3 regions of the Enterobacter sp. Taxon_2 genome follow, and region 3 is predicted to be linked to each of the others. Evidence: predicted binding sites of a transcription regulator. Region 3 holds the regulator's gene; each other region holds the start of a gene.
What was found. The regulator PurR, encoded in region 3, represses purine synthesis genes. The targets are predictions, from matches to a motif close to CANGCAAACGTTTGCNTG.

Region 1 (10,716 bases), 1.9 Mb from region 3:
TTCACCCTCTCCCTGTGGGAGAGGGCTGGGGTGAGGGCATCAGGCTGCACGCCTGCTTCACCACTCCCACAACTTCGATGGCGTCACCACCGCCGGTAACGGCACATCCCATTTTTCTACCGGCAACGCCTCCACGCCCTGGCAATCATGCGCGTAGCCCACCGGCTGCAATCCATACTGCTGCCAGTTTTGCAGCGTCCGGTCGTAAAAACCACCGCCCATTCCCAGGCGCTGTCCCTGCTCATCAAACGCGACCAGCGGCGTAATCAGTACATCCAGCTGTGACAGCGGGAGCACGTCGCGGACGTCGAGTTTCGGCTCCGTAATTTTCAGGCGATTCACCACCAGCTCGCTGTGCGGGTGGTAGTGCAGAAACAGCAGATTACCGTCGCTAAACGGGTGCAGCACCGGCAGGTAGACTTTCTTCCCGGCGCGCCAGAGCTGCTCTATCAGCGGTTGGGTATCCAGCTCTCCATCAAATGACAGAAACAGCGCAACGGTATGCGCCATTACGACAGGGGGATATGCCATCATACGGGCGGCGGCCTGCTGGGCAAAATGCGCTTGCTGATCGGCGGTTAACGCACGGCGGCGCTGACGAATGAGCTGACGAATGTCCTGGCGTGAAGCCGAAACTTCAGGGAATTGAGTCATGGTAGTCGGTAGAAGAAAAGAGAGGGAATCTCCGAGATGCCGCCGCAGGCTGTAACCCTTGAACCCTTGGTTCAAGGTGAATGTGTCGTCATAGTTTTAAGGCTTCTCGGACGGACCGAGCATGCTCACCAACCATGGAGCGCCACATTCTTGTGGTATGAAATATCGGCTCAGGGGACTGGCCCGCTTGCGAACATCTCAGAGAAATTTTGTCTTCCCAGTTACTCTACCATAGTCAACTGAGAAGTGTTATTCAAACTTGGGTCCCGGTCTTTCGGGATTGCGACCTTGATCAAGCAATGCCTGTTCTATGGTCTGCTGGAGCATTTTAATGCGCTGCTCCATGCTTGCCGCGTAGTCGCGGGTCTTCGCTTTTTCCTGAGTCAGTTCATAGCTGATGTTCAACGCGGCGATGAAAACCAGCTGCTCAGTATTTGTGACTCTAGTGCGTTCTTTTAGATCTTGCAACCGCTGATTCAAATCGTCCGCTGCCTGATTCAAAGCATCCCTTTGTTCAGGCGGACAATTCACTCGCAGTGAACGGCCAAAAATCTGGAGATCGACGGGTTGTGCAGACATGCCACCTTCCTGCTGATTGACTGCGCTGCCTTCGCTTACTGCCCCGGGGGCTGCGAAGGGGCGACACTATAGCTACCCTGATGTGAAGATACAAGCCCTTTTCTGGTATCACCAGGGTCCAAAGTGGTAGCATATCATGAAACTTCCCCCCTTTGACGACGAATGCTCATGTCTATACAGAACGAAATGCCTGGTTACAAGGATTTAAACCAGTTACTGAACCAGCAGGGAGTCGGTTTAACCCCTGCCGAAATGCACGGTCTGATCAGTGGCATGCTGTGCGGCGGAAACAGCGACAGCTCATGGCAGCCGCTGATCCACGACCTCACGAATGAAGGGCTGGCGTTTGGTCACGAGCTGGCGGAAGCGCTGCGTAAAATGCATGCCGCCATCAGTGATTCGCTGGAAGACGATGGCTTCCTTTTTCAGCTTTATCTGCCTGAAGGCGACGACGTCAGCGTGTTCGATCGCGCCGATGCGCTGGCCGGCTGGGTAAACCACTATCTGCTGGGGCTGGGCGTCACGCAGCCTAAACTGGATAAAGTCACCGGCGAAGCGGGTGAAGCGATCGACGATCTGCGCAACATCGCCCAGCTTGGCTACGACGAAGACGAAGACCAGGAAGAGCTGGAAATGTCGCTTGAAGAGATCATCGAGTACGTGCGCGTGGCGGCACTGCTGTGCCACGACAACTTCACGCGCTCACAGCCGACCGCGCCGGAAGTCCGCAAGCCAACCTTACATTAAGAAAAATAACGCACAGGAGGGTGTCATGGTTATCTCAAGTCAAGAGTATTCGCGCCGCCGTCAGGCGCTGCTGGCAACAATGCAGCCGGGCAGCGCCGCGCTGATTTTTGCTGCGCCCGAAGTGACGCGCAGCGCCGACAGCGAATATCCCTATCGCCAGAGCAGCGACTTCTGGTACTTCACCGGCTTTAACGAGCCGGAAGCGGTACTGGTGCTGATTAAGAGCAATGACACCCACAACCACAGCGTGATTTTCAACCGCGTGCGCGATCTGACGGCCGAAATCTGGTTTGGCCGCCGCTTAGGGCAAGAGGCCGCACCGGAAAAGCTGGGCGTTGACCGCGCGCTGGCGTTTAGCGAAATCAACCAGCAGCTCTATCAGTTGCTTAACGGCCTCGACGTGCTCTATCACGCGCAGGGCGAATATGCGTACGCCGATGAGATTGTCTTCACCGCGCTGGATAAGCTGCGCAAAGGCTCGCGCCAGAACCTGTCCGCACCGGCCACGCTGACGGACTGGCGTCCGGTGGTGCATGAGATGCGTCTGTTCAAGTCTGAAGAAGAGCTGAATTTGATGCGCCGTGCGGGCGAAATCAGCGCGCTGGCGCACACCCGCGCGATGGAGAAATGCCGTCCCGGGATGTTCGAATACCAGCTGGAAGGCGAAATTCACCACGAATTTAACCGCCACGGCGCGCGCTATCCCTCCTATAACACCATCGTTGGCGGCGGGGAAAACGGCTGCATTCTGCACTACACCGAAAACGAAAGCGCGCTGCGCGACGGCGATCTGGTGCTGATTGACGCCGGTTGCGAATATCAGGGGTACGCGGGGGATATCACCCGAACCTTCCCGGTGAACGGTAAATTCTCGCCGGCACAGCGCGCGATTTACGACATTGTTCTCGAGTCGCTTGAGACGGCGCTCAGGCTGTATCGCCCTGGAACTTCCATGCAGGAAGTGACCGGTGAAGTGGTGCGCATCATGATTACCGGTCTGGTCAGGCTCGGGATCCTGAAAGGGGATGTCGACACCCTGATTGCTGAAAATGCGCATCGACCGTATTTCATGCACGGCCTGAGCCACTGGCTGGGGCTGGACGTGCATGACGTTGGCGCATACGGCACCGACCGTTCGCGCGTACTGGAGCCGGGCATGGTGTTAACCGTGGAGCCGGGTCTGTATATCGCGCCGGATGCAGACGTGCCTGAAGAGTACCGCGGGATTGGCATTCGTATTGAAGACGACATCGTGATTACCGAAACCGGTAACGAAAACCTGACCGCGAGCGTCGTGAAAAACGCTGACGATATTGAGGCGCTGATGGCAGCGGCACGCGCATGAGCGTGATTATCGTTGGTGGCGGCATGACCGGGGCCACGCTGGCGCTGGCCATTTCACATTTGACGAAAGGCCAGCTTCCGGTGCACCTGGTGGAAGCCGTTGCGCCAGAGGCGTCCAACCACCCCGGTTTTGATGCCCGCGCCATTGCGCTCGCGCAGGGCACCTGCCAGCAGCTTTCCCGCATTGGCATTTGGCAGGCCATTGCCGACTGCGCCACGGCAATTAAAACCGTTCACGTCAGCGATCGCGGCCATGCTGGCTTTGTCACCCTGGACGCGCAGGATTATCGTATTGATGCTCTTGGGCAGGTTGTTGAGCTGCATGACGTCGGATTGCGTCTGTTCCGCCTGCTTCAGGACGCGCCGGGCGTTACGCTGCATTGTCCGGCGCGTGTGGCCAGCGTGAGCCGCAGTGAGGCGTCGGTTAGCGTGACGCTGGAAAACGGCACCGTCCTTGAAGGCCAGCTTCTGGTCGCCGCGGACGGTTCGCGCTCGTCGCTCGGCGCCCAGTGTGGCGTGGAGTGGCGCCAGCAGCCTTACGGCCAAGTGGCGGTCATTGCGAACGTCGCTACCGCAGCTGACCACGACGGCAGGGCGTTTGAGCGCTTTACGCAGCATGGCCCGCTGGCGATGCTGCCGATGTCGGACGGGCGCTGTTCCCTGGTGTGGTGTCACCCGCAGGATAAAGCTGAAGAGGTGAAGGCCTGGTCAGACGAACGTTTTTGTACCGAGCTGCAAAAAGCCTTTGGCTGGCGGCTGGGGCGTATCACCCATGCCGGCCAGCGGGCGGTCTACCCGCTTTCGTTGACTACGGCCTCTCAGTCCATCTCCCATCGTCTGGCGCTTGTCGGTAATGCCGCGCAGACGCTGCACCCCATCGCGGGGCAAGGGTTCAACCTTGGTTTACGCGACGTCATGAGCCTGGCGGAAACCCTTTCACAGGCGTGGGGTGAGCAAAAAGACTGCGGGGCGTATTCGGTGCTGAGCCATTACCAGAAGCGCCGCCAGGCGGATAAAGAGGCCACCATCGGTGTGACCGATGGTCTGGTCCATCTTTTTGCCAATCGCTGGGCACCGCTGGTTGCGGGCCGCAACCTCGGGCTGATGGCGATGGAACTATTCATTCCGGCACGTGACGTGCTGGCGCAGCGGACCCTGGGTTGGGTCGCGCGTTAAGGAGTTATCACCGTGCAAAATGTTGATGTCGCCATCGTTGGCGGCGGAATGGTCGGACTGGCATTGGCCTGTGGTTTACAGGGCAGCGGCCTGCGCGTGGCTGTGCTGGAGCAAAAGCAGTCTCAGCCCGTTGCCCCGGATGCCCCGCCGGAACTCCGCGTCTCGGCGATCAATGCCGCCAGCGAGAAATTGCTGACGCACCTTGGCGTCTGGTCAGATATTGTGGCGCAGCGCGCCAGCTGCTATCACGGCATGGAAGTGTGGGATAAAGACAGCTTTGGTCATATTGCTTTTGATGATGAAAGCATGGGCTATAGCCATCTGGGTCACATTGTTGAAAACGCGGTGATCCACCACGCGCTGTGGCAGAAAGCACAGCAGTGCAGCGACGTGACCCTGATTGCGCCTGCGCAGATCCAGCAGGTGGCGTGGGGCGAAAACGAGGCGTTTATCACCCTGCAGAGCGGCGACATGCTGACCGCGCGTCTGGTGGTCGGTGCTGACGGTGCCAACTCCTGGCTGCGTAATAAAGCCGATATCCCGCTGACCTTCTGGGACTATCGTCATCACGCGCTGGTGGCGACGATCCGCACCGAAGAGCCGCACGGCGGCGTGGCGCGCCAGATTTTCCACAACGACGGCATACTGGCGTTCCTGCCGCTTGCCGATCCGCACCTGTGCTCGATTGTCTGGTCCCTGGTGCCGGAGAAAGCCCAGCAGATGCAGGAGGCAACGCCGGACGCCTTTAACCAGGCGCTGTGCGTGGCCTTTGATAACCGCCTTGGCCTGTGCACGCTTGAAAGCGAGCGTCAGGTGTTCCCGTTAACCGGCCGCTACGCGCGTCAGTTTGCCGCGCACCGTCTGGCGCTGGTGGGGGATGCGGCGCATACCATTCATCCGCTGGCCGGGCAGGGCGTTAACCTTGGCTTTATGGACGCGGCGGAGCTGGTCGAGGAGTTGCGTCGCCTGCATCGCGAAGGGAAGGACATCGGGCAGCATCTCTATCTGCGCCGCTACGAGCGCAGCCGCAAGCACAGTGCGGCGATGATGCTGGCGGGCATGCAGGGCTTCCGCGAGCTGTTTGCCGGGGCGAATCCGGCGAAAAAACTGCTGCGCGATATCGGCCTCAAGCTGGCCGATACCCTTCCTGGCGTCAAACCTCAACTCCTCCGTCAGGCGATGGGTCTTAACGACCTGCCGGACTGGCTACGTTAATTTAGACCCCTGTCACACTTTCTTTTCCCGGCCTCTGCGCCGGGGAAATGCCCTCGTTTGAAATATTCTAATTTCACGTCATTTTTCGCATTAGATAATCTAATGTCGCGTTTTTCTTGTTACGGAAATTCGGCCCGATTTTCCGCACGAAATATCACCATGTGCTAAATCCTGTTAGATCATTGTTAATTTTGTGCGGGGTTAATCGCATTTTTCCAGTGAATAACTCTGTAGGCTTTTTAGCGTTTTTTGGTCATAAGCTAATGTGATGACCCATTTTGCCTTATGGTTAACCGCCGGTTTCGGTGGTAAGTTCAGGTAAAAGAGAACGTTTGCGTCGGTGCCCGAACGCGGTGCCGATACCGGGTTTCACGGTGAATTTTTCAACGAGGACAAGATGGCTCAACAGACTCCTTTGTACGAACAACACGTGTTATGCGGCGCCCGCATGGTGGACTTCCATGGCTGGATGATGCCGCTGCACTACGGCTCGCAGATTGATGAGCACCACGCGGTGCGCACCGATGCCGGTATGTTCGACGTGTCCCACATGACGATTGTCGATCTGCACGGTAGCCGCACCCGGGAGTTTTTGCGTTATCTGCTGGCAAACGACGTCGCCAAACTGAAGACGCCGGGTAAAGCGCTCTATACCGGCATGCTGAATGCCTCGGGCGGCGTGATTGATGACCTTATCGTCTATTACTTCACTGAAGATTTCTTCCGCCTCGTTGTAAACTCCGCCACCCGCGAAAAAGACCTCTCCTGGATCACCCAACACGCCGAACCTTATGCCATCGACATCACCGTCCGTGACGATCTGTCGCTGATCGCCGTGCAGGGGCCGAACGCGCAGGCGAAAGCCGCCTCTCTGTTTAACGACGAGCAGCGTAAAGCCACCGCTGGCATGAAGCCGTTCTTCGGCGTGCAGGCGGGCGATCTGTTTATCGCCACCACCGGCTACACCGGTGAAGCGGGCTACGAAATTGCCATGCCAAACGAGAAGGCCGCTGATTTCTGGCGTGCGCTGGTGGAAGCGGGCGTGAAGCCTGCGGGCCTGGGCGCGCGCGATACGCTGCGTCTGGAAGCGGGGATGAACCTTTACGGTCAGGAGATGGATGAAGGCGTCTCTCCGCTGGCCGCCAACATGGGCTGGACCATCGCGTGGGAACCGGCTGACCGTGACTTCATTGGTCGTGAAGCGCTGGAGATGCAGCGCGAGAAGGGCACCGAACAGCTGGTGGGCCTGGTGATGACCGAGAAGGGCGTGCTGCGCGGCGAACTGCCGGTGCGCTTTACCGATGCTGACGGCAATCCTCGCGAAGGCGTGATCACCAGCGGAACCTTCTCACCGACGCTGGGCTACAGTATTGCACTGGCACGCGTGCCGGCGGGGATTGGCGAAACGGCGGTGGTGCAAATCCGCAACCGTGAAATGCCGGTCAACGTAACCAAACCGATTTTTGTTCGCGCCGGTAAGCCGGTCGCCTAATCATTTTTATCAGGAGAATTTCAATGAGCAATGTGCCAGCAGAACTGAAATACAGCAAAGAACACGAGTGGCTGCGTAAAGAGGCGGACGGCACTTACACCGTAGGGATCACCGAGCACGCGCAAGAGTTGCTGGGTGACATGGTGTTTGTTGACCTGCCTGACGTGGGCACGACCGTTAGCGCGGGCGACGACTGCGCCGTGGCGGAGTCCGTAAAAGCGGCCTCTGACATCTACGCCCCTTTGAGCGGCGAAATCGTTGCCGTCAACGACGCGCTGAGCGATTCGCCAGAGCTGGTGAACAGCGAGCCTTATGAAGGCGGCTGGATCTTCAAGATCAAAGCCAGCGACGAATCCCAGGTTGCCGCGCTGCTGGATGCGACCGCGTACGAAGCACTACTGGAAGACGAATAACGTTGTGCCGGATGGCGCTGGGCTTATCCGGCCTACAGCTCAATGTAGGCCCGGTAAGCGTTAGCGCCACCGGGCAACAGCGTTACAGATAACTACGATTCACTGCACGTTTCAGGAACCATCGCTCATGACACAGACTTTAAGCCAGCTTGAAAACCGTGGCGCCTTCATTGAACGTCACATTGGGCCGGATGCTCAGCAGCAGCAGGAGATGCTGAAGACAGTTGGCGCGGATTCATTAAACGCACTGATCGGCCAGATTGTGCCAAAAGACATCCAGCTTGCCACGCCGCCTCAGGTGGGGGAAGCTACCACGGAATTCGCCGCGCTGGCGGAGCTGAAGGCTATCGCCGGCCTGAATAAGCGCTATAAGTCTTACATTGGCATGGGCTATACCAACGTGCAGCTGCCGCCGGTTATCCTGCGCAACATGCTGGAAAACCCGGGCTGGTACACCGCTTACACCCCGTATCAGCCAGAAGTTTCCCAGGGCCGTCTGGAAGCGCTGCTGAACTTCCAGCAAGTGACGCTGGACCTGACCGGCATGGATATCGCCTCTGCTTCTCTGCTGGATGAAGCGACCGCCGCCGCCGAAGCGATGGCGATGGCAAAACGCGTGAGCAAGCTGAAAAATGCCAACCGCTTCTTCGTCGCGGCGGACGTGCATCCGCAGACGCTGGACGTGGTGCGTACTCGCGCAGAGACCTTCGGCTTTGACGTGATCGTCGACGACGCCGACAAAGTGCTGGATCATCAGGACGTCTTCGGCGTGCTGCTGCAGCAGGTGGGCACCACCGGTGAAGTTCACGACTACGGCGCGCTGATTGCCGAGCTGAAATCCCGCAAAGTGGTTGTCAGTGTTGCCGCCGATTTTATGGCGCTGGTGCTGCTGACGGCGCCGGGTAAACAGGGCGCAGATATCGTATTCGGCTCCGCACAACGCTTCGGCGTACCGATGGGCTACGGCGGCCCGCACGCGGCGTTCTTCGGCGCGAAAGATGAATTCAAACGCTCCATGCCTGGCCGTATTATCGGCGTCTCCAAAGATGCTGCCGGTAACACCGCGCTGCGCATGGCGATGCAAACACGCGAGCAGCATATCCGCCGCGAGAAAGCGAACTCCAACATCTGTACCTCACAGGTGTTGCTGGCAAACATCGCCAGCCTGTACGCCGTGTTCCACGGCCCGGCAGGCCTGAAACGCATTGCCAGCCGCATTCACCGCCTGGCCGATATTCTGGCCTGCGGTCTGCAGCAGAAAGGCCTTAAGCTGCGCCACGCCCACTACTTCGATACCCTGTGCGTGGACGTGGCGGACAAAGCGGCCGTGCTGGCGCGCGCGAATGCGGCAGAGATTAACCTGCGCAGCGACATTCACAACGCCGTCGGCATTACGCTGGATGAAAGCACCACCCGTGACGATATCCTGAACCTGTTCAGCGTGCTGCTGGGTGACGCGCACGGTCTGGACATTGATGCGCTCGACAAAGAAGTTGCGCTCGACAGCCGCTCCATTCAGGACAGCATGCTGCGTAACGACGCCATCCTGACGCACCCGGTCTTTAATCGCTATCACAGCGAAACCGAGATGATGCGTTACATGCACTCTCTGGAGCGCAAGGATCTGGCGCTGAACCAGGCGATGATCCCGCTGGGATCCTGCACCATGAAGCTGAACGCTGCAGCAGAGATGATCCCTATCACCTGGCCAGAATTCTCCGAGCTGCACCCGTTCTGCCCGCCAGAGCAGGCGGAAGGTTATCACATGATGATCAACCAGCTTTCCGACTGGCTGGTGAAATTGACCGGTTACGACGCGCTCTGCATGCAGCCGAACTCCGGCGCGCAGGGCGAATACGCGGGCCTGCTGGCGATCCGTCACTATCACGAAAGCCGCAATGAAGGTCACCGCGATATCTGCCTGATCCCAAGCTCCGCCCACGGTACCAACCCGGCCTCTGCCCAGATGGCGGGCATGGAAGTTGTGGTGGTGGCGTGCGATAAGAACGGCAACATCGATCTGGCCGACCTGCGTGCGAAAGCCGAGCAGGCGGGCGACAAGCTCTCCTGCATCATGGTGACCTACCCGTCTACCCACGGTGTGTACGAAGAAACCATCCGTGAAGTGTGCGAAGTCGTGCACCAGTTCGGCGGTCAGGTTTACCTCGACGGCGCAAACATGAACGCTCAGGTGGGCATTACCTCGCCGGGCTTTATCGGCGCGGACGTGTCGCACCTGAACCTGCACAAAACCTTCTGCATTCCGCACGGCGGTGGCGGCCCGGGCATGGGGCCTATCGGCGTGAAAGCGCATCTGGCGCCGTTTGTGCCGGGCCACAGCGTGGTGCAGATTGAAGGCATGCTGACCCGTCAGGGCGCGGTCTCTGCGGCACCGTTCGGCAGCGCCTCTATCCTGCCAATCAGCTGGATGTATATCCGCATGATGGGCGCGGAAGGGCTGAAGCAGGCGAGCCAGGTGGCGATCCTGAACGCTAACTATATTGCAACTCGCCTGAAGTCCGCCTTCCCGGTGCTCTATACCGGCCGTGACGGTCGCGTGGCGCACGAGTGCATCCTCGATATTCGTCCGCTGAAAGAGCAGACCGGCATCAGCGAGCTGGATATCGCCAAGCGTTTGATCGACTACGGCTTCCACGCGCCAACCATGTCGTTCCCGGTTGCGGGCACGCTGATGGTGGAGCCAACGGAATCTGAAAGCAAAGCCGAGCTGGACCGCTTTATCGACGCGATGCTGGCCATCCGCATGGAGATCGACCGCGTGCAGGACGGCGAGTGGACGCTGGAAGATAACCCGCTGGTTAACGCCCCGCACACCCAGCACGAGCTGGTGGCAGAGTGGAACCACGGCTATTCCCGCGAGCTGGCGGTCTTCCCGGCAGGCGTGGCGAACAAATACTGGCCGACCGTGAAGCGTCTTGATGACGTCTACGGCGACCGTAACCTGTTCTGTTCCTGCGTGCCGATGAGCGAATACCAGTAATAGTGCTGAAGTAGTAACGTAGGCCGGGTAAGGCGAAGCCGCCACCCGGCTTTTTTATTGGGAGAAGCGAATGGCAATTGCACTGGTCACCGGCG
Region 2 (10,716 bases), 1.4 Mb from region 3:
AGATCGGTTTCCAGAGAGAGGGTCTGACGCGCCGCCTGGCTCATCACCAGATGGGTCTCGACTTCCGCCACGTTACGCAGAACCTGTAACAGACGTACGCCGTAAATCGCGCCGCTGGCACCGCTGAGCCCAACAATGAGTCGTTTCATGATTTTCGCCCTTACTGATTTCAGGGCAGACTGTGCAGGATTTTGCGGGGAGTTGCAAGTGAGGGCATTCGCCCTCACCTGCCGGAGCATCAACCTTCGTTGTGCATCTCTAAACTTTCGAGATCGTTCTGCATCTGGACGGCTTTCGCATCGTCGTTGCGCAGCGAATCAAGATAGTCGAGGTACTGCTGGTCAACGTCTTTGGTCACATAAATACCGTTGAACACGGAGCATTCAAACTGCTGAATTTCCGGGTTCTCGGCACGCACCGCGTCGATGAGATCGTTCAGATCCTGGAAAATCAGGCCGTCAGCGCCGATGATTTGGCGAATTTCATCCACTTCACGCCCGTGAGCGATCAGCTCGTTGGCGGTTGGCATATCGATGCCGTACACGTTCGGGAAGCGAATCTCCGGCGCAGCAGAGGCCAGATAGACTTTCTTCGCACCCGCTTCGCGCGCCATCTCGATAATCTGTTCAGAGGTGGTGCCGCGAACGATGGAGTCATCCACCAGCAGAACGTTCTTGTCGCGGAATTCCGCGCGGTTGGCGTTCAGCTTGCGGCGCACGGACTTACGACGCAGGTGCTGCCCCGGCATGATAAAGGTGCGGCCAACGTAGCGGTTCTTCACGAAGCCCTGACGGTATGGCTTGTCCAGAATGCGGGCGATCTCCAGCGCGATATCGCAGGAGGTCTCCGGGATAGGAATCACCACGTCGATGTCGAGATCGTCCCACTCGCGGGCAATCTTCTCGCCCAGCTTGGTGCCCATGTTGACGCGCGCGCTGTAGACGGAAATCTTGTCGATGAAGGAATCCGGACGGGCAAAGTAAACGTATTCAAACAGGCACGGGTTGCTGACCGGGTTGTCGGCACACTGGCGGGTAAACAGCTGGCCCTTCTCGGTGATGTAGACCGCTTCGCCCGGCGCAACGTCACGCAGGAATTCGAAGCCCAGGGTATCCAGCGCCACGCTCTCAGAGGCAACCATATATTCGGTACGGCCATCGCCGAGGTCGCGCTTGCCGAGCACCAGCGGACGAATGCCGTTAGGATCGCGGAAGGCGACCATACCGTGACCGATGATCATCGCAACGCAGGCGTACGCGCCGCGGATCTGACGGTTTGTCGCGGCAATCGCGGCAAAAATGTTGTCTGCTTCCAGCGGATAGTGACGGAAGTTATCCAGCTCGCTGGCGAACACATTGAGCAGGATTTCAGAATCAGAGGTGGTGTTAATGTGGCGACGTTTCTCTTCGAACAGCTTTTTACGCAGCTCATGCGCGTTGGTCAGGTTGCCGTTATGAGCAAGGGTAATGCCATACGGTGAGTTGACGTAGAAAGGCTGTGCCTCAGAGGCGCTGGAACTGCCAGCAGTAGGATAACGAACGTGACCGATCCCCATATTACCTTGCAGACGCTGCATATGGCGGGCTTCAAACACATCGTTTACCAGGCCATTCGCCTTGCGTAAACGGAAGCAGTTGTTTGCATCAATGGTAATGATACCCGCAGCATCCTGCCCACGGTGCTGAAGCACCGTTAACGCGTCATAAATCGACTGGTTTACCGGCATGAAACCGGCGATACCGACAATACCGCACATTCGTCTTTTCCTCGTTAAGCCACATCTCAGGGTTTATGCCCTGGGCAAAAAACTTGACGAGCTTTGCAGATAGTCAAAGAACCATCTGATGATGAAGCTGAACTCTGGAATGAGCTGCGATTTTTGCCAGTCTTCGCTTTTGGAGAACCCGGTGAAGGTATCCAGGAAGAACAGGATCGCGGCCACAATCAGCACGCCTCGTAATGCCCCGAAACAGATCCCGAGCACCCTGTCCGTTCCTGACAGACCGGTTTTCTCGACCAGCTGACCTATCACGTAATTCACGATAGCGCCGACAATCAGCGTTGCGATAAACAGCACCGCGATAGCGATTCCATTTCGGACCAGTTCATCTTCAAAGCCCGTGAACCAGACAGACAGGTAAGTGTAGTAATGACTGGCAACAAAGAAAGCACAACCCCATGTCACCAGCGATAACGCTTCACGAACAAAGCCACGGATCAGGCTAACCAGACAGGAAAAACCAATCACCGCAATGATGGCGTAATCAATCCAGACCATATGTGTCCCACGATTTAACGCCCTGTCATCCAGTTCGGGGCGAATTCTAACAGAAAAAGAAAACGTTTGCGTAGGGATTTCCTTCCCGCGCGTAAATAAAAAAGGCGCTGAAAAAATGTTCAACGCCACGGTCCATTTGACGTCTCTGTGGACGTCTGCTCCCCCCTCACCCCAACCCTCTCCCTCAAGGGAGAGGGAGCAAACCATTCCGGGGATGGGTAAGATCTTATCAGTTCGCGCTGTAGCCCATCACCACACCGCTCAGGCCGGAGATCTGCTTCAGCTCACCGAGCGAACCTTTAAGCTTATCTTTAGACGCTTCTGGCCCCACGAGGATACGGGTAATTTTACCCTGCACCGGCGTGGAAGGTGAAGTGTAAACACGATATCCCGCACTGCGCAGTTTGCTCACGACCTCGTTGACCTTATCGGCGTTTTTCAGCGCACCAAGCTGCACCACGTAGGCCTTACCCGTTGGGGCGGCGGCATCCTGCTGCGCCGGTTTTGCTGGCGGAGGTGTCTCTGACGCCGCGGCTAGCTGTTCTGCGGCTTTATCCCGCTGCGGTTTCGGCTGCGGCTTCTCAACCGGTTTCGGTTTTTCAACCGGTTTAGGCTGCTCGACCGGCACCGGATCGATATCGCTGTTGCTCGCTGCCGCCAGGCGAGACGGATCGAGCGATGGTGCGGCGGCATCGCCTGCACGCACCTCTTCCGCCGCCCCTTCCGGCGGCTGAGCAGGCAGCGCCTGCGTCGCCGCGGGCAGCATATCCGGCTCATCGCGGTCACCCGGTTTCGGCACCAGCGGAATAGCGGCAAACTCATCCTGATAATGCTTTTTCTGCCCGTCGAGCAGACCCGGGAGAATAATCACCCCGAGCGCGACCAGCACAATGGTTCCTGTTAAACGGTTCTGAAACTTACTCGCCACCGGTTCTCCCCGCGTCCATCACTTCCATGACATGTGCCACAGTGTGGAATGACCCACACACCAGCACGGTATCTTCTGGTTTAGCATCCGCCATCGCGGCATGCCAGGCCTGAGCCACGCTACTGTAGATTGCGCCTTTGCCGAGATGTTCCATCAGTTGCTCAGCCGTCGCGCCGCGCGGCCCCTCCAGAGGAGCACAATACCAGCTATCGACCACACTCTCCATGCAGGCCAGCGTCCCGCCGATATCTTTATCATGAAGCATACCGATAACCGCCAGCACGCGCCCGGTTTTTGGTAACGAATTGAGACGTCCCGCGAGATACGCCGCCGCATGGGGGTTATGCGCCACGTCCAGAATCAGGCGCGGTGACTCGCTGACGATCTGGAAACGCCCGGGCAACAGCGCATTCTTAATGCCGTCGCGGATCGCCTGCTCGCTGACCGTGAGGCCACTGGCGCGCAGTGCCGCCAGCGCGGTTGCTGCGTTCGGCTGCGGTACCTGCGGCAACGGCAGGTTGTCGAGCGCGCCCTGCGCGTCGCTAAAGCGCCAGCCGTTATCCTGGACCTCGTACTGCCAGTCAACGTCGCGGCGCAGCAGACGCGCGCCCTTCTCGTTCGCCACGTCAGCAATGGTATGCGGCATATCCGGCTCGCCAACCACCGCGGGCTTATTTGCGCGGAAAATACCGGCCTTCTCGCGGCCAATACTTTCACGATCCGGTCCCAGCCAGTCGATATGGTCCAGCGCGATGCTGGTGACCACCGCCACGTCCGCATCCACCATATTGGTCGCATCAAGACGTCCGCCGAGGCCAACCTCAAGAATCACCACATCCAGCTGCGCCTGTTTGAACAGCCACAGCGCCGACAGGGTGCCGTATTCAAAATAGGTTAATGAGATCTCACCGCGTGCGGCTTCAATTTCCGCGAACGACGCCGTATGCGCCGATTCCGGCAGTTCGCGGTTCTGCACACGAACGCGCTCGGTGTAGCGGACCAGGTGTGGCGAGCTGTACACGCCAACTTTGTAACCTGCGGCCATCAGGACAGATTCCAACGTGCGGCAGGTCGTGCCTTTACCGTTGGTCCCCGCGACGGTGAACACGAAAGGTGCCGGTTTGAGCACATCAAGACGCGCGGCGACCTGGCTTACGCGCTCAAGCCCCATATCGATGGTTTTACTGTGCAGGTTTTCCAGATAAGAAAGCCACGCGGCCAGGGGCGACGTGGCTTGGGGAATGCTTTTATTTTCCATAATGCCCGGTTGTCATTAACAGATTAGAAAGCAAAAGGGCAGCGCCAACCGGCCCTGCCCTTTTCAGTTATCAGGCCTCGGGTTCCTGATCCGGTACCACCACGCCTTCGCGCGGCTCATCCGGGTTCGGCGCTGGCAGATTCATCAGCTTCGCCAGGATGCTCGCCAGCTTCAGGCGCATTTCCGGACGGCGGACGATCATGTCGATGGCGCCTTTCTCGATGAGGAACTCACTGCGCTGGAAGCCCGGCGGCAGTTTTTCACGAACGGTCTGCTCAATAACGCGAGGACCCGCAAAGCCGATCAGCGCTTTTGGCTCAGCGATGTTCAGATCGCCCAGCATTGCGAAGCTCGCGGAGACGCCGCCCATGGTTGGGTCGGTCAGCACGGAGATATACGGCAGACCGCGCTCCTGCATCTTCGCCAGCGCAGCAGAGGTTTTCGCCATCTGCATCAGTGACATCAACGCTTCCTGCATACGCGCACCGCCGGAGGCAGAGAAGCAGATCAGCGGACAGTTGTCTTCCAGCGCCTGCTCAACGGCACGCACGAAGCGCGCACCGACCACAGAGCCCATTGAGCCGCCCATAAAGGAGAACTCAAACGCAGCGGCAACAACCGGCATCTCATGCAGGGTGCCTTTCATGACGATCAGCGCGTCTTTCTCGCCAGTCTCTTTCTGTGCAGAGGCCAGACGATCTTTGTATTTTTTGGAATCGCGGAACTTCAGCACGTCTTTTGGCTCGAGTTCGCTACCCAGCTCTACCAGAGAGCCTTCGTCCAGCAGGCTATGCAGGCGGTTGCGCGCCGACATACGCATATGGTGGTCACACTTCGGACACACCTCAAGGTTGCGCTCCAGCTCTGCGCGATACAGAACCTGACCGCAGCTATCACACTTCGTCCATACCCCTTCAGGAATGCTCGCTTTACGCGTTGGGGTAATGTTACTTTTAATTCGTTCAATCCAGCTCATTGATAACCTTTCTGCCTGAACCTGGTCGTTTGCCAGTTTTGCTATAAGAGGCGAATAATGCCATTTTTGCCTCCAACAGACCATGAATGTTGCACATTAAAACATAACAGCCCGAAACTTTGGATAAAAAAGTGGTCGAACCGCCAGCGTGCATTTACTTCGCTTGTTTTGCCGCCGCACGTTTATGACGAATAATTTCGATAACGCCCGGCAGTACGGAAAGCACAATAATCGCTACAATCAGTAACTTAAGATTTTCCTGAACCACCGGGAGATCGCCAAACAGGTAGCCTGCATAGGTAAACAGCAGTACCCACAGCAGCGCCCCCACGACGTTATACATGGCAAAATGACGATAGGACATATGTCCCATTCCCGCCACAAACGGTGCAAATGTGCGCACAATAGGCACAAAGCGCGCAAGGATAATGGTTTTTCCGCCATGGCGTTCATAAAACGCATGGGTTTTGTCTAAATAGCTGCGGCGGAAAATTTTTGAATCCGGATTGCTGAACAGCCGCTCACCGAATACGCGTCCAATCGTGTAGTTGACCGCATCACCGACAATAGCGGCAATCACCATCAGCACCACCATAAGATGCACGTTCAGATCGTTAGTGGGTAACGCCGATAGCGCGCCGGCAACGAACAGCAGGGAATCCCCTGGCAGGAATGGGGTAACGACCAGACCGGTTTCACAAAACAGAATGAGGAACAGAATAGCGTAAACCCAGACGCCATACTGCGCGACCAGCTCCGCCAGGTGAACATCAATATGCAGGATGAAATCAATCAAAAAACGAATTACGTCCATATTGTCTAAGCCCTAATTGCACCTTTGTTTAGTCCGCTAAAAAAAGCGGGCCCATTGGCGGTTTCGGCAGGTCAAACCGATCCGGATAGTCTACCGAGACCAGATACAACCCTTCCGCTTTCGCCGTAGCTGCCGCAAGCGTTCTGTCCTTCGCTGCCAGCAGGTCTGCAATCCAGCTCTCCGGCTGGTGTCCGGCGCCCACTTCCATCAGGCTGCCCACAATATTCCGAACCATATGATGTACAAAGGCATTGGCTTTGATATCCACCACCACATACGCGCCAAAACGGCTGACGTTTATGTGCATGACGTTTCGCCACGGCGTGCGGGACTGACACTGCACCGCACGAAACGACGTAAAGTCATTTTCACCAATCAGACACTGCGCCGCGCGATGCATACGTTCAGCATCAAGCGGTTCATAAAAATGCGTCACGCCCTGGCTTAACACCGCCGGACGCAGGCGCTGGTTGTAGATGACATAACGGTAGCGACGCGCCGTGGCGCTGAAACGCGCGTGAAAATCATCCGGCACAGCTTTTACCCAACGCACCGCAATGTCACCAGGCAAATTCGCATTTACACCCAGGGTCCAGGCGGCATCCTTACGCACGGCGGTGGTTTCAAAGTGCACGACCTGCCCCGTACCGTGAACACCCGCGTCCGTACGTCCTGCGCACAGGACGTTAATCGGCTCGTTTGCCACCTGAGAGAGCGCTTTTTCCAGCTTCTCCTGGACGCTGCGCACCTCGTTCTGACGCTGCCAGCCATAATACTTACTGCCGTCGTACTCAATGCCGAGGGCAATTCTATGGACCGGCTTTTGTTCCACTTCTGACATCAGTACAGGTACTCCTGCACCAGTTTTTCAGCAATTTTGACCGCCATCAGCGCGCCGCCAAAGCGAACGTTGTCGGCAACGGACCAGAACTGAACCTGTTCCGGCATGCCGTAATCGTTACGCACGCAGCCAACGGAAAGATGCGCGCTGCCGGTGGCATCGCCCACCTGGGTCGGGAACTCGCTCTCTTCAGAGAGCACGATGTCTTCACCGCGGCCAAACGCATCGCGCGCCTCTTCTGCTGCCAGCGGACGCAGCGCTTCAAAGCCGACCATCTGCGCGTGGCCGTAAAAGACCGGGGACTGCACAACGTTCGCAGAGATCATCAGGCCATCGTCCTGCAAAATCTTACGCACCTCATCGACGATACGACGCTCTTCGCGCACGGAACCCTCGCGGTCCGGCAGCAGCGGCAGCATGTTGAACGCCAGCTGGCGGCCAAAGAAATCATCTTCATCAATCGGGATACCGTTCAGCAGCTTCGCGCTCTGCCCGGCCAGCGCGTCAACGGCCTTTTTACCGTTCGCGGACGCGGACAGCAGGCTGGTGACGGTAATGCGCGACAGGCCGCCGTCGTCGATCAGCGGTTTCAGGGCAGTCAGCAGCTGGCTGGTCAGGCTGTTCGGCACCGCAATGACGTTACGGTTGCGGTAGTCAGCCAGCACAAACGGGTTCACGTCCGGCACCACCAGCGGCACATCCGGCTCCATCGAGAACAGGCCGCTCAGGTCGATCACCAGGCAGCCTGCATTGGTCGCCTCTTCAACGTACGCAGCAGTGGCTTCAGCGCCCGCAGCGAAAAACGCCAGCTGCGCCTGGGTCCAGTCGAATGCTGCCGCGTCCTGGACCATCACGGATTTACTGTTAAAACGCAGATGCTCACCTGCACTGTCGGTACGCGCCAGCGCATAGATATCGCCCACCGGGAACTGACGCTCAGCAAGGGTTTCGAGCAGGGCTTCGCCCACGGCACCCGTGGCACCTAAAATGGCAATGTTCCAGCCTTCAGACATGGTGGTTTACTCCAGAAATAAAAAAGCGTCCCTGTCGGAGTATCCGACAGGGAGCATTAAGAAGACATTAACGTGCCGGATGATGAACGGCGTTAAACCCCAGCTTATGCAGAAGCGTCGCCGCCGACGCGTCGTCGCACATCACATACAGGGAAGACCACTCGCGGCGCTCAACATAGTTCTTGCGCAGCTTATCAAACTCACCCGGGATCCCCGCCACTTTACGCAGCAGCGCATCATCGCGGCGCACATCATACACCAAATGCACCAGCCTTTTCAGCGTTGCCTGATCGAGCGGACCGTGCAGGGTAATGCGGCCAAATTCAGGCGCGGGGAGTAAGGTATCCAGCGCCACCTGCTGCGGATGGCCGATAAAAGCGCTGTAGGCCTCGAAGACCTGCGTCGTGCCGCGCGCTTTCCCCTCAAGGGTATAACCGGCGATATGCGCTGTGCCCACGTCCACCTTGTTAAGCAACTCAACGTTGAGATCCGGCTCCGGCTCCCAGACGTCCAGCACCACGCTGAGGTCTTGTCCTTCATTCAGACATGTCAGCAGCGCAGCGTTATCGACCACAGGGCCACGGCAGGCATTTATCAGAATAGTGCCAGCCTTCAGCCGACGGATCAGCGCCTCGTCAGCAAGATGCAGCGACTTATATGGCCCCTCTTTAAACAACGGCGTGTGGAAAGTCAGCACATCGCACTGTTCGACCAGCTCGTCCAGCGAGCGGAAATCCCCGTCATCACCGTTGTCTTTGCGCGGCGGATCGCACAGCAGCGTGCGGATCCCTAACGCTTCAAGACGCTTTTGCAGGCGTCCGCCGACGTTACCCACGCCAACAATCCCCACGGTGCGGTCCTTCAGCGCAAATCCGTCGCGCTCGGCCAGCATCAGCAGCGAGGAGAAAACGTATTCCACAACGGCAATGGCGTTACAGCCCGGCGCGGCGGAAAAACCGATTCCAGCCTGCTTCAGCCACTTATCATCCACATGATCGGTCCCTGCCGTTGCGGTTCCGACAAACTTAATCGCTTTACCGGCGAGCAACGCCTCATTTACTTTGGTCACCGAGCGCACCATCAGCGCGTCTGCGTCATCCAGTTCGTTGACCGGGATCGGGCGACCAGGGACAGCCTTAACGTTACCCAGGCGGCTAAACAGCTCACGGGCATAAGGCATATTTTCATCAACGAGGATTTTCACGTCTGAGTACCTGTTTGAGAGGAAGAAAACCTGCCAAGTGTGCCATAATCTGGCCGCCAGGCATATACGTATACCTGGTTTACGCTGAGTTTTGACTTTAAGGATTTTTGACGATGCAGCCCATTTCAGGTACGCCGCCACGCCCTCCGGGTGAAGGCCCCGTCACGCCAAACGTTGCCGGTGAACAACCGCTATCCACGCAACAGCGCACCGTGCTGGAGCGACTGATCACGCGCCTGATTGCGCTGACTTCTCAGCAAAATGCGGAAGTCTGGGCCGGGGTAAAGCATGATTTAGGCGTGAGGAACGACGCACCGCTGCAGTCGCGCCATTTCCCTGCTGCCGAGCAAAATCTGAACCAGCGTATTACTACCGCGCAGCAGAACCACACCACGCGCCAGATTGTTGCTCAGCTGACGGAGCTGCTGGGCCAGGGTAATAACCGCCAGGCGGTGAGTGATTTTATTCGCCAGCAGTATGGTCAGACCGCGCTGGGGCAGCTGACGCCCGACCAGCTTAAAACCGTGCTGACGCTGCTGCAGAACAACGAGCTGTCAATTCCGCAGCCTCAGGTGCGCCCGTCGACCGAGCGTCCGCTGCTGCCCGCCGAGCACAACACGCTCAAGCAGATGGTGACCAAGCTGGCCGCGGCCACCGGGGAACCGACAAAGCTTATCTGGCAATCCATGCTGGAGCTGTCCGGCGTGAAGGCGGGTGAACTGATCCCGGCCAAACAGTTTACTCATCTGGTGACCTGGCTCCAGGCGCGCCAGACGCTCAGCACCCAGAATGCTCCTACCCTGCATACCGTCCAGGCGGCACTGAAGCAGCCGCTTGAGCCGCACGAGTTCGACGTGATTCGGGATTACGCCCAGCAAAACTGGCAGGCCACGCCGCAGACGGTGCTGACCACCGCGCAGGTGCAGGATCTGCTCAATCAAATCTTCGTTCGTCGCGCCGAACGTGAAGGCGGCGTATCGGAGGTGAGAAACATTCAGCCGATCTACAGCCCGCTGTTTGCGCCGGTCGTCGAGACATTCAGAACGCTCTCTGCGCGTCCGGGGTTGATGTTTATTGCACTGCTGATTGCCCTGGCGATTTTCTGGCTGGTTGCCTGAGGTTTTGCCCGGTGGCGCTGCGCTTACCGGGCCTACAACGGCTCGAATCGTAGGCCGGGTAAGGCACAGCCGTCACCCGGCAACAACGGCTTAACGCCTGCGAAACGCCACCAGCGTCACCACGATCCCCACCACCGCAGAAACCGCACCGGCCAGGAAGACGGACGGATAGCCAAACGAGGTCGCTAACAGCCCGGCCAACGGCCCGGTTACCCCGTATGAGATATCCTGAAACGCCGCATAGCCGCCGAGCGCCGTCCCGCGCACCTGCGGGGCCACGCGCTTC
Region 3 (10,716 bases):
CAACGTTCTATCGATTTCTACACTAACGTCCTGGGCATGAAGCTGCTGCGCACCAGCGAAAACCCGGAATACAAATACTCGCTGGCGTTCGTGGGTTACGGCCCGGAAACGGATGAAGCGGTGATCGAGCTGACCTACAACTGGGGCGTTGACAGCTATGAGCTGGGCACGGCCTACGGCCACATCGCGCTGGAAGTGGACAACGCGGCCGAAGCGTGTGAGCGCATCCGCAGCAACGGCGGTAACGTCACGCGCGAAGCGGGTCCGGTAAAAGGTGGCACCACCGTGATTGCGTTTGTCGAAGATCCGGACGGTTACAAAATCGAGCTGATTGAAGCCAAAGACGCCGGTCGCGGTCTGGGCAACTGATCCCTCAGGGCGCAACGTGCGCCCGTAGTTTTACTGCATCCCCCCGCAAAATTTGCCATAATGCGCTCTGCTTTTTCCCCATGTAAGAGACCCTGATGTCCGATAACGCTCAATTTAGCGGTCTGTGCGACCGTTTTCGTGGTTTTTATCCCGTTGTCATTGATGTAGAAACAGCCGGATTTAACGCTAAAACCGATGCGCTGCTCGAAATTGCCGCCATCACGCTGAAGATGGATGAACAGGGCTGGCTTACACCGGACACCACGCTGCATTTCCACGTTGAACCTTTCGAAGGGGCAAACTTACAGCCGGAAGCGCTGGCGTTTAACGGTATCGATCCGCATAACCCGCTGCGTGGTGCAGTAAGTGAATATGACGCGCTGCACGCCATTTTTAAAATGGTGCGTAAAGGCATGAAAGAGAGTAACTGCAGCCGCGCCATTATGGTGGCCCATAACGCCACCTTCGATCACAGCTTTACCATGGCCGCCGCCGAGCGCGCGTCGCTTAAACGCAACCCCTTCCATCCTTTTGTCACCTTCGACACCGCCGCGCTGAGCGGCCTGGCGCTGGGACAAACGGTGCTATCAAAGGCCTGTATTACGGCGGGCATTCCGTTCGACGGCACGCAGGCGCACTCCGCGCTGTATGACACGGAGCGTACCGCAGAGCTGTTCTGTGAGATCGTCAACCGCTGGAAGCGTCTGGGCGGCTGGCCGCTGCCGATGGGTGATGAGGACGAGCACCAATCGTAGGTCGGGTAAGCGCAGCGCCACCCGACAAAAAAAAGCGACCATATAGCGGGTCGCTTTTTTTATTTGCGCAGAGAAAATTACTCTGCGTCCGGCTCTTCCGTTTTGTACTTCGCTGCCGTCTCTTTGATCAGCTGCTGCAGTTCGCCGCGCTGATACATTTCAATCAGGATATCGCAGCCGCCAACCAGTTCACCGTCTACCCACAGCTGTGGGAACGTCGGCCAGTTCGCGTACTTCGGCAGTTCAGCGCGGATGTCAGGGTTCTGCAGGATATCAACGTAAGCAAAACGCTCACCACAGGCAGACAGCGCCTGAACCGCTTGCGCGGAGAAGCCGCAGCTTGGCAGCTTTGGAGAACCTTTCATATACAGCAGAATCGGGTTTTCAGCGATCTGGCGCTGGATTTTTTCAATAGTGGTGCTCATGTCTTGCTTCCTTTAACTTCTGTTACGGCATTCGTCTGACATTGTAGCGGTTCAGACTGGCATCGGAAAATAACATTTTTGTCACGTTTATACATTCTACTCCGAGTCAGGAAAAGTTGCATTGCAAATGGTGTTTACCCTGCGGCGGTCAGGGTTTTGCTTAGGGAATGGGCAAATGAGCGACAGAACGATGAATTTTTTTGCACTTGCTTACGAAACACGATTGTAGATTGAAAAATGCTATTAACTTTCTGGCTTTTTATAGATTAGAATCGACGGGCTTTGTAAATCACACGCGGGTATTATTGATGACCTGCATTTATCAGGGGACTGCCCAGTGGCGCGGATAAATAAAATCTCGATCACGCTCTGTGCTTTACTGTTTACTTCACTCACTTTCACGCCAGTGGCAAACGCCTCTCAGCAGGCGCTGCATTCTGCTGTACAAAAAAACCATCTGGTGAAAGCCACAGAACGTAAGAAAAAAACCACCGCTAAGAACGACAAGAAAAAAACACCGGCTCAGACGAAACAGACCGCTTCCAGCAAGACGAAAACCAAACCTTCCCGTACTGCCCACTCCGCCAAAAGTAAAGCTTCGCAAACCGCCGCTAACCTTGTTACTGAAAAATGCATCACGCGTAAAGGCCACAAGGCGAAATGCACGAAGGTCACGAAAATAGCGGAAGTGCATAAGGTGCGCGTACAGAAAGCGCAAAAAACCGCGATGAACAAACTGATGGGGCAGATTGGCAAACCCTATCACTGGGGTGGCAGCTCGCCGCGTACCGGCTTTGACTGCAGCGGCCTCGTCTATTACGCCTATAAAGATCTGGTCAAGTTCCGCATTCCTCGTACCGCTAATGAGATGTACCACCTGCGCGATGCCTCACCGGTTGACCGCGGTGAGCTGGAAAACGGCGATCTGGTGTTCTTCCGCACTCAGGGTCGCGGCACGGCTGACCACGTCGGCGTCTATGTCGGTAACGGAAAATTCATCCAGTCACCGCGTAGCGGCCAGGATATTCAGATCACCTCTCTCAGTGAAGACTACTGGGTACGCCATTACGTCGGCGCACGTCGCGTGATGACGCCGAAAACCATTCGCTAACCCCTGCCCTGCCACACCCGTGGCAGGGTAAGTTCCTCTTTTGCATACCCTTTCAATTTGCTATCCTGTCCTTGTTGTCTGTGTGGTTATTGGCAACGCAAAATACAATAAGGAGAGAAGCAATGTCGTTCGAATTACCTGCACTACCGTATGCAAAAGACGCCCTGGCACCGCATATTTCTGCGGAAACCCTGGAATATCATTACGGCAAGCATCACCAGACGTACGTCACTAACCTGAACAATCTGATCAAGGGCACCGATTTTGAAGGCAAAACGCTGGAAGAGATCGTCCGCAGTTCAGAGGGTGGCGTATTCAACAACGCGGCTCAGGTGTGGAACCACACCTTCTACTGGCACTGCCTGGCGCCAAACGCCGGTGGCGAACCTGTCGGTGAACTGGCTACCGCTATCAACGCCGCCTTTGGCAGCTTCGCGGATTTCAAAGCGAAATTTACCGATGCAGCCATCAAGAACTTCGGTTCGGGCTGGACGTGGCTGGTTAAAGAGGCGGATGGCAAACTGGCTATCGTGTCCACCTCTAACGCAGGCACTCCGCTGACCACCAGCGCTAAGCCGCTGATGACCGTGGACGTATGGGAACACGCTTACTACATTGATTACCGCAACGCGCGCCCGAACTACCTGGAGCACTTCTGGGCACTGGTTAACTGGGACTTTGTGGCGAAGAACTTCGCCGCGTAAGAGACACGCAGAAGGGTTCGCCCTTCTGCGTTTTTGGTTTATTCCGCAGCGCAGGCTGCTTCAGGCTGTTTACGACCCGACATCATCACCAGCAGCAGGCCGAGCGCGGCAATAATCGCCCCCATCACCGGCACAAAGCTGTACCCCAGTCCCCCTGAAATCACGGCCCCACCGGCCGCCGCACCGAGCGCATTGCCCAGGTTGAAGGCGCCGATGTTGACCGACGATGAGAGGCCCGGCGCTTCATGCGCAACACGCATCACGCGCATCTGCAGCGGCGGCACCACGGCAAAGGTGGCGGCTCCCCAGACGACCATCGCGATCGCGGCGCCAAACTCATTACGCGCCAGCCACGGAATGGCAATCATGATGACAATCAGCAGGGTTAAGAAGCCCTTCAGCGTGCCGCTTACGGAACGGTCGGCAAATTTCCCACCGAGATAGTTGCCAATCGAGAAGCCCACGCCAATCAGTACCAGCATCGCGGTCACAAAGAGAGGCGTTGCGTGGGTGATGTCATGCAATACCGGTGAAATATAGGTGTAGAGGGTAAACATCGCCCCTGCCCCCAGCACGGTGGTGAGCAGCGCGGAGAGCACCTGCGGGCGCATCAGCACCGACAGCTCTCTGCGCACGTCAGGACGTTCACCCGCGCTGCCTTTCGGCAGGGAGAAGAACAACGCCACCATTGCGACCACGCCCAGTCCAGCCGTCGCCAGGAATGACATCCGCCAGCCAATAACCTCGCCCAACCAGGTTGCCGCAGGCACCCCGCCAATGTTAGCAATCGTTAGCCCCATAAACATGGTGGCTACGGCGCTGGCCTGCTTATGTTTTGGCACCACGCTGGCAGCCACGACCGATCCCAGCCCGAAGAACGCGCCGTGGTTAAGGCTGGTCAGAATGCGTGACAGCAGCAGCGTGGTGTAGTCCGGCGCAATGGCCGAAAGCACGTTGCCCAGGGTGAAAATCGCCATCAGGAAAATCAGCGCATTGCGGCGCGCGCGGTGCGAAAGGAGAAGCGTCATCAGCGGCGCCCCCACCATCACGCCGATAGCATAGGCGCTGATTAACATCCCTGCCGCAGGGATCGAGACGTCCACGCCGCGGGCGATGACGGGCAGTAACCCCATCGGGGAGAATTCAGTGGTGCCAATCCCAAAAGCGCCAATCGCCAGGGCCAGCAGGGGAAAATTGATTTTCATGCGTCAACTCCGGATGCCGTGTCATGTGGTGACACAGAACAAAGAAGCGGAAAGCATGACATCAATCACAAAAAATGAGAAGTTAACAAAATGGCAAAAGATTTTTGCCAGAGAAGTAACAATCGGGTCGATCGGGAGGGAGAAGACTCTCCCTCCGCGTAAATCAGTGCAGCGCAGCCGTCAGACCGGCCGCGACAATCAGAGCCAGCACAATAACGGTGGTGAACAGCGAAAACTTCAGATCGGAACTCATCAATTTTTCTCCTTTTAATCCCCCCACGAAAAGTGAGCCTGCTCATTTTTGCATAATTTACGTCAAAAATCTTCCTGGATTTAGGCTGATAAACACTTTACCTCTTCCCCTTTTCATCAAGATAGGACAAAATTCCACGCTAAATTTATTAGCGTACCGGCCATTGACCCCCTCCTGACGTCCCGTGTCGTTTTCCCGGCGTGCCGCAATTCAAGATTGCGTGATAAGGGTGAGAGAAGGCAAACGTTTACCTTCAAGTTTTTCAGGAGCTTAGGATATGGTCTGGAGTGACATTTAATGGCAACAATTAAAGACGTAGCAAAACGCGCAAACGTTTCCACTACAACCGTATCACATGTAATTAACAAAACCCGCTTTGTGGCGGAAGAGACGCGCAACGCCGTCTGGGCAGCGATCAAAGAGCTGCACTATTCGCCAAGTGCGGTTGCGCGCAGCCTCAAGGTTAATCACACCAAGTCCATTGGATTGCTGGCCACCAGCAGTGAAGCGGCCTATTTTGCCGAGATCATTGAAGCGGTTGAGAAAAACTGCTTCCAGAAAGGTTATACCCTGATTCTGGGCAACGCGTGGAACAGCATTGAAAAACAGCGCGCCTACCTGTCGATGATGGCGCAAAAGCGCGTTGATGGCCTGCTGGTAATGTGTTCCGAGTACCCGGAATCCGTGCTGTCGATGCTCGAAGAGTATCGCCATATTCCCATGGTGGTCATGGACTGGGGTGAAGCGCGCGCGGATTTCACTGATTCCGTTATCGATAACGCTTTTGAAGGCGGCTATATGGCCGGTCGTTATCTGATCGAACGCGGTCACCGCGAGATTGGCGTGATCCCCGGTCCGCTGGAGCGCAACACCGGCGCGGGCCGTCTGGCCGGTTTTATGAAAGCGATGGAAGAAGCGCTGATCAACGTGCCGGAAAACTGGATTGTGCAGGGCGACTTTGAGCCGGAGTCGGGCTACCGCGCAATGCAGCAGATCGTCTCCCAGCCACACCGTCCGACCGCCGTTTTCTGCGGGGGTGACATCATGGCAATGGGCGCGCTCTGCGCTGCCGACGAGCTGGGTCTGCGCGTACCGCAGGATATTTCCGTGATCGGGTATGACAACGTGCGTAACGCGCGTTTCTTCACGCCAGCGTTGACCACCATTCATCAGCCGAAAGATTCGCTGGGCGAAACGGCCTTCAATATGCTGATGGACAGGATCGTCAACAAACGTGAAGAGTCGCAGTCCATTGAAGTTCACCCGCGTCTTATCGAACGCCGTTCCGTTGCGGACGGTCCGTTCCGCGATTACCGTCGTTAATCGCTTTACGGGGCCAGCTATGCTGGCTCCCGTAACCATTCCCGATTTAGCGTTTCGCTGTCTCCCAGATAATCCAGCAGCCAGGCCATCGCAGGCGAGACATCACTTTGCTGCCAGGTCAGGCAGCAGGCCGCATCCGGGAACGGATTCTCCAGCGTCAGCTCAACCCACTCTCCGGTATCGATGCGCGGACGCGCGAAATGAACGGGCACCATCGCGACGCACAGTCCGGCGCTGAGGCACGTCGCCGACGATTCCCAGTCAGGGGCTACCACCCGCCGCTGGTTGTCCAGAAGCCAGGTGATACGCTTGGGCAATGAACGGGAGGTATCCTCCAGCACCAGCGACGGCCAGTTGCGCAGCGTATCATCGCTGAGCGGCCCCTCCATCACCGCCAGCGGATGATCGCTTGCCACCACGCACTTCCAGCTCAGCATGCCCATATCGCGAAAGGCGTAACGTCCCCCGACCGGGATCGCCTGCGTGGCCCCGATTGCCATCTCTGCCCTGCCGTCCGCCAGCGCATCCCAGACGCCGTTGAACACCTCCTGCGAGACCCGCAGCTCGACATCTGAAAAATGACGATAGAAATCGACGATCATCTGCCGGGTACGTTCCGGCTTAACGATGTTATCCACCGCGATGGAAAGATGCCCCCGCCAGCCGTTAGCGATCTGCTGACACTGTTCGCGGGTGATCTGCATTTTTTTGATAACAGAACGCCCTTCCTTCAAAAACCACGCCCCGGCGGGCGTTAATTCCACATCACGATGGCGCCGCTCAAACAGCGGAACCGCCAGCCACTCCTCCAGCTGACGCACCGTGTAGCTGATGGCCGAAGGGACGCGGTGCAACTCCTGCGCTGCACCGCTAAAGCTGCCGTTACGCGCGACAGCATCGACCACTTCAAGAGAATAATCTGACCACATTTTCTGCCTGCAAAAAATTTGAATGCACCCGCCAAATATTAGCGTTTCACAAGCGGCTTTGCACTCCCTACACTCTGCGCCAACGTACACCTGCCTCCTCAGGAGAATAAGAGAATGCAACCCAGGAAAGGATTTTTAGTCTGGCTCGGCGGCTTAAGCGTGCTGGGCTTTTTGGCCACCGACATGTACCTGCCCGCGTTTGCCGCCATGCAGGAAGATTTGCAAACCCCTGCGGCGGCCATCAGCGCCAGCCTGAGCCTGTTCCTTGCCGGTTTCGCTTTCGCGCAGCTGCTGTGGGGACCGCTCTCGGATCGCTTTGGTCGTAAACCGGTACTGCTGCTGGGTCTGGCCATTTTTGCCGTGGGCTGCCTGGGGATGCTGTGGGTGCGCGATGCCACCTGGCTGCTGGTGCTGCGCTTTATTCAGGCCGTGGGCGTCTGTGCTGCGGCGGTGACCTGGCAGGCACTGGTGACCGACTACTATCCGGCTAACCGCACAAACCGTATTTTCGCCACCATTATGCCGCTGGTGGGTCTTTCCCCTGCCCTGGCTCCGCTGCTGGGCAGCTGGATCCTCGCGCACTTTGACTGGCAGGCCATTTTTGCCACGCTGTTTGCCATCACGCTGGTGCTGATGCTGCCAGCGTTTGCCCTTAAGCCCGCGCATAAAAAAGAGGCGCATGCGGATGCGAAGCCGATTACCTTCACCTCCCTGCTGAGCGCCAAAGCATATCGCGGCAATGTCCTGATTTACGCCGCCTGTTCGGCCAGCTTCTTCGCGTGGCTTACCGGCTCGCCGTTCATTCTGCACGATATGGGCTACAGCCCGGCGGCCATCGGTTTGAGCTATGTTCCGCAGACTATCGCCTTCCTGGTGGGCGGGTACGGCTGTCGCGCGGCGCTGCAAAAATGGGAAGGTCAGCAGATGCTGCCATGGCTGCTGGTGCTGTATGCGCTGAGCGTCATCGGCACCTGGGCCGTCGGGTTTATTCCGGGCGCGGGCCTGGCTGAAATTTTGATCCCCTTCTGCGTCATGGCCGTGGCGAACGGGGCGATTTACCCGATCGTGGTGGCACAAGCGTTACGCCCGTTCCCGCAGGCGACAGGCCGCGCCGCCGCGCTGCAAAATACCCTGCAGTTGGGTCTGTGCTTCCTGGCAAGCCTGGTGGTCTCGGCGCTGATTGCGACGCCACTGTTAACCACCACCAGCGTGATGCTGGTCACCGTTGCGCTGGCGGTGATGGGCTATCGCATGCAGGCCTCCGCGCAGCGTGAGCAGGATAGCGGCGCTCAGGTGGAAACCTCGCATGCCTGATTGCGCCAGAAATCATGTTACATTTCAGTGATTAGGTTGCTAACAATTTTCTATTGAATCACCAAATTTTGAGGCCTATACTAAATTTGGTTCGATTAAATACGATAAATATTAAGTGTTAACGGGAGCCGGAGTGCTCCCGTTTTACCATGGAAGGCATTTCGGCAAGGGTTATCTCCCTTCCTCTGTTCTACGTCGGATATTAGCCTCGCGGTATTTACCGTGAGATTTCTCACAAACCAAAAAAAGCGTCTACGCTGTTTGAAGGTTCTGATCACATCAGGGTGATGGAGAAGCTATGAGTTCATCGTGTATAGAAGAAGTCAGCGTTCCGGACGATAACTGGTCCCGGATCGTCAGTGAACTGTTAGGTCGAGCAGGCATCACTATCAATGGATCATCGCCATCCGATCCTCAGGTTAAACATCCCGACTTTTTTAAACGCGTATTGCGGGAGGGATCGTTAGGCCTGGGAGAAAGTTATATGGACGGCTGGTGGGAGTGCGAACGTCTGGATACCTTTTTTGCCAGCGTGCTGCGTGCCGGTCTGGAAAACCAACTCCCGCGCAATCTGAAAGACACCCTGCGTGTCGCCTCTGCCCGACTGTTCAATCTGCAAAGTAAAAAACGCGCGTGGATCGTCGGCAAAGAGCATTACGATCTCGGCAATGACCTGTTCAGCCGTATGCTGGACCCGTTCATGCAGTACTCCTGCGCCTACTGGAAAGACGCGTCGACGCTTGAGGAAGCACAGCAGGCAAAGCTGCGTCTGATTAGCGAGAAGCTGCAGCTACAGCCCGGCATGCGCGTGCTGGATATCGGCTGCGGCTGGGGTGGGCTGGCGTATTTTATGGCGAAGCACTATGGCGTCAGCGTAGTGGGCGTCACGATTTCAGCGGAACAGCAAAAAATGGCGCGGGAGCGCTGCCAGGGTCTCGATGTGGATATCCGGCTGCAGGATTACCGTGATCTGAATGAACAGTTTGACCGGGTCGTTTCCGTCGGCATGTTCGAGCACGTCGGGCCGAAAAACTACGACACCTATTTTGAGGTGGTGGATCGTAATCTGAAACCGGACGGCATCTTCCTGCTGCACACCATCGGCTCTAAGCGGACCGACAATAACGTTGACCCGTGGATCAATAAATACATCTTTCCGAATGGCTGTTTACCGTCCGTTCGCCAGATTGCCAACGCCAGCGAATCCCATTTTGTGATGGAAGACTGGCATAACTTTGGCGCGGATTACGACACCACGTTGATGGCATGGCATGCGCGTTTTCAGGAGACCTGGCCTGAGATTGCGGACAACTATTCTGAACGATTCAAACGGATGTTTAGCTATTATCTGAATGCCTGCGCGGGGGCGTTTCGCGCACGGGATATTCAGCTCTGGCAGGTGGTATTCAGCCGTGGGATTGAACACGGACTGCGTGTCGCTCGCTAAAAAAATAACCCCGGATATCCGGGGTTATTTTTTATTCTTCTTCAGTGGTCTTTATTATTGCGGCTTCTTTTGCTGCCAGCACGCGCTCAACCGTATCCACCACCGCCTGGGTTTGCGGATCGATTTCGATATTCACGCTATGCCCCAGTTTTTTGGTGCCCAGCGTGGTGCGCTGCAGCGTTTCAGGAATTAAATGCACGCAAAAACGCGTTGGCGTCACTTCCCCCACCGTCAGGCTAATCCCATCGATGCCAATAAATCCTTTATAGAGGATGTATTTCATTAATGACGGATCCTGCATTTTAAACCAGATTTGACGGTTATTTTCCGAGGTCACGATTTTTGCCACTTCAGCGGTGGTCATGATGTGGCCGGACATCAGGTGGCCGCCAATCTCATCGCTGAACTTCGCCGCGCGTTCAACGTTGACGGTATCGCCCACCGCCAGCTCGCCCAGGTTGGTGATGCGCAGCGTCTCTTTCATTAAATCAAAGCTAATCTGGTTGCCGTTAATTTCGGTCACGGTCAGGCAGCAGCCGTTATGCGCAATCGACGCACCGGTTTCAATGCCCTCAAGCATATATTCCGGCAGCTCAACAACATGAGTACGGAAATTAGGTTTTTCATCAATGGACACCACTTTGGCGGTGCCCTGCACAATACCAGTAAACATGCTTACAACTCCTGTTTTTTCCGGACGGTGGTGACACCGTTTAATCCCACCACAATAACAGTTGGAAAAACAGGTTGCCAGCGGAGCGCATTTTCTGGCGATTTTTTCACTAGATAAATAGCTAAAGCCCGCTACAATAGCTGGCACCCCCCTGCATTTTCTTCTCGCTGCCCGTTTCGGCGGCTTTTTTAGTCTCTCAAATAACTAC

Region 1: a site for PurR is predicted at 6,037-6,054, ahead of gcvT (glycine cleavage system aminomethyltransferase GcvT). Genes of this name have one in related genera too.
Region 2: a site for PurR is predicted at 2,334-2,351, ahead of cvpA (colicin V production protein). Genes of this name have one in related genera too.

What each region holds. Positions count from the first base shown of each region.
Region 1 is NZ_CM178024.1:3,984,255-3,994,970, reverse strand. It holds gene AC4IC4_RS18915 (5-formyltetrahydrofolate cyclo-ligase) at 58-654, opposite strand; RNA gene ssrS (6S RNA) at 679-862, opposite strand; gene zapA (cell division protein ZapA) at 904-1,233, opposite strand; gene AC4IC4_RS18900 (YecA/YgfB family protein) at 1,402-1,980, shown strand; gene pepP (Xaa-Pro aminopeptidase) at 2,012-3,325, shown strand; gene ubiH (2-octaprenyl-6-methoxyphenyl hydroxylase) at 3,322-4,500, shown strand; gene ubiI (FAD-dependent 2-octaprenylphenol hydroxylase) at 4,513-5,715, shown strand; gene gcvT (glycine cleavage system aminomethyltransferase GcvT) at 6,113-7,207, shown strand; gene gcvH (glycine cleavage system protein GcvH) at 7,231-7,620, shown strand; gene gcvP (aminomethyl-transferring glycine dehydrogenase) at 7,748-10,621, shown strand; gene AC4IC4_RS18865 (SDR family oxidoreductase) at 10,692-10,716, shown strand, end outside.
Region 2 is NZ_CM178024.1:3,422,048-3,432,763, forward strand. It holds gene AC4IC4_RS16225 (UbiX family flavin prenyltransferase) at 1-149, opposite strand, end outside; gene purF (amidophosphoribosyltransferase) at 239-1,756, opposite strand; gene cvpA (colicin V production protein) at 1,790-2,278, opposite strand; gene dedD (cell division protein DedD) at 2,508-3,206, opposite strand; gene folC (bifunctional tetrahydrofolate synthase/dihydrofolate synthase) at 3,196-4,464, opposite strand; gene accD (acetyl-CoA carboxylase, carboxyltransferase subunit beta) at 4,535-5,440, opposite strand; gene AC4IC4_RS16255 (DedA family protein) at 5,595-6,254, opposite strand; gene truA (tRNA pseudouridine(38-40) synthase TruA) at 6,283-7,095, opposite strand; gene AC4IC4_RS16265 (aspartate-semialdehyde dehydrogenase) at 7,095-8,108, opposite strand; gene pdxB (4-phosphoerythronate dehydrogenase PdxB) at 8,176-9,312, opposite strand; gene flk (flagella biosynthesis regulator Flk) at 9,426-10,430, shown strand; gene AC4IC4_RS16280 (MFS transporter) at 10,521-10,716, opposite strand, start outside.
Region 3 is NZ_CM178024.1:2,052,373-2,063,088, reverse strand. It holds gene gloA (lactoylglutathione lyase) at 1-369, shown strand, start outside; gene rnt (ribonuclease T) at 465-1,124, shown strand; gene grxD (monothiol glutaredoxin 4) at 1,202-1,549, opposite strand; gene AC4IC4_RS09765 (C40 family peptidase) at 1,887-2,660, shown strand; gene sodB (superoxide dismutase [Fe]) at 2,783-3,364, shown strand; gene AC4IC4_RS09755 (MFS transporter) at 3,403-4,569, opposite strand; gene cydH (cytochrome bd-I oxidase subunit CydH) at 4,733-4,822, opposite strand; gene purR (HTH-type transcriptional repressor PurR) at 5,120-6,145, shown strand; gene punR (DNA-binding transcriptional activator PunR) at 6,163-7,074, opposite strand; gene punC (purine nucleoside transporter PunC) at 7,189-8,388, shown strand; gene cfa (cyclopropane fatty acyl phospholipid synthase) at 8,687-9,835, shown strand; gene AC4IC4_RS09725 (riboflavin synthase subunit alpha) at 9,867-10,508, opposite strand.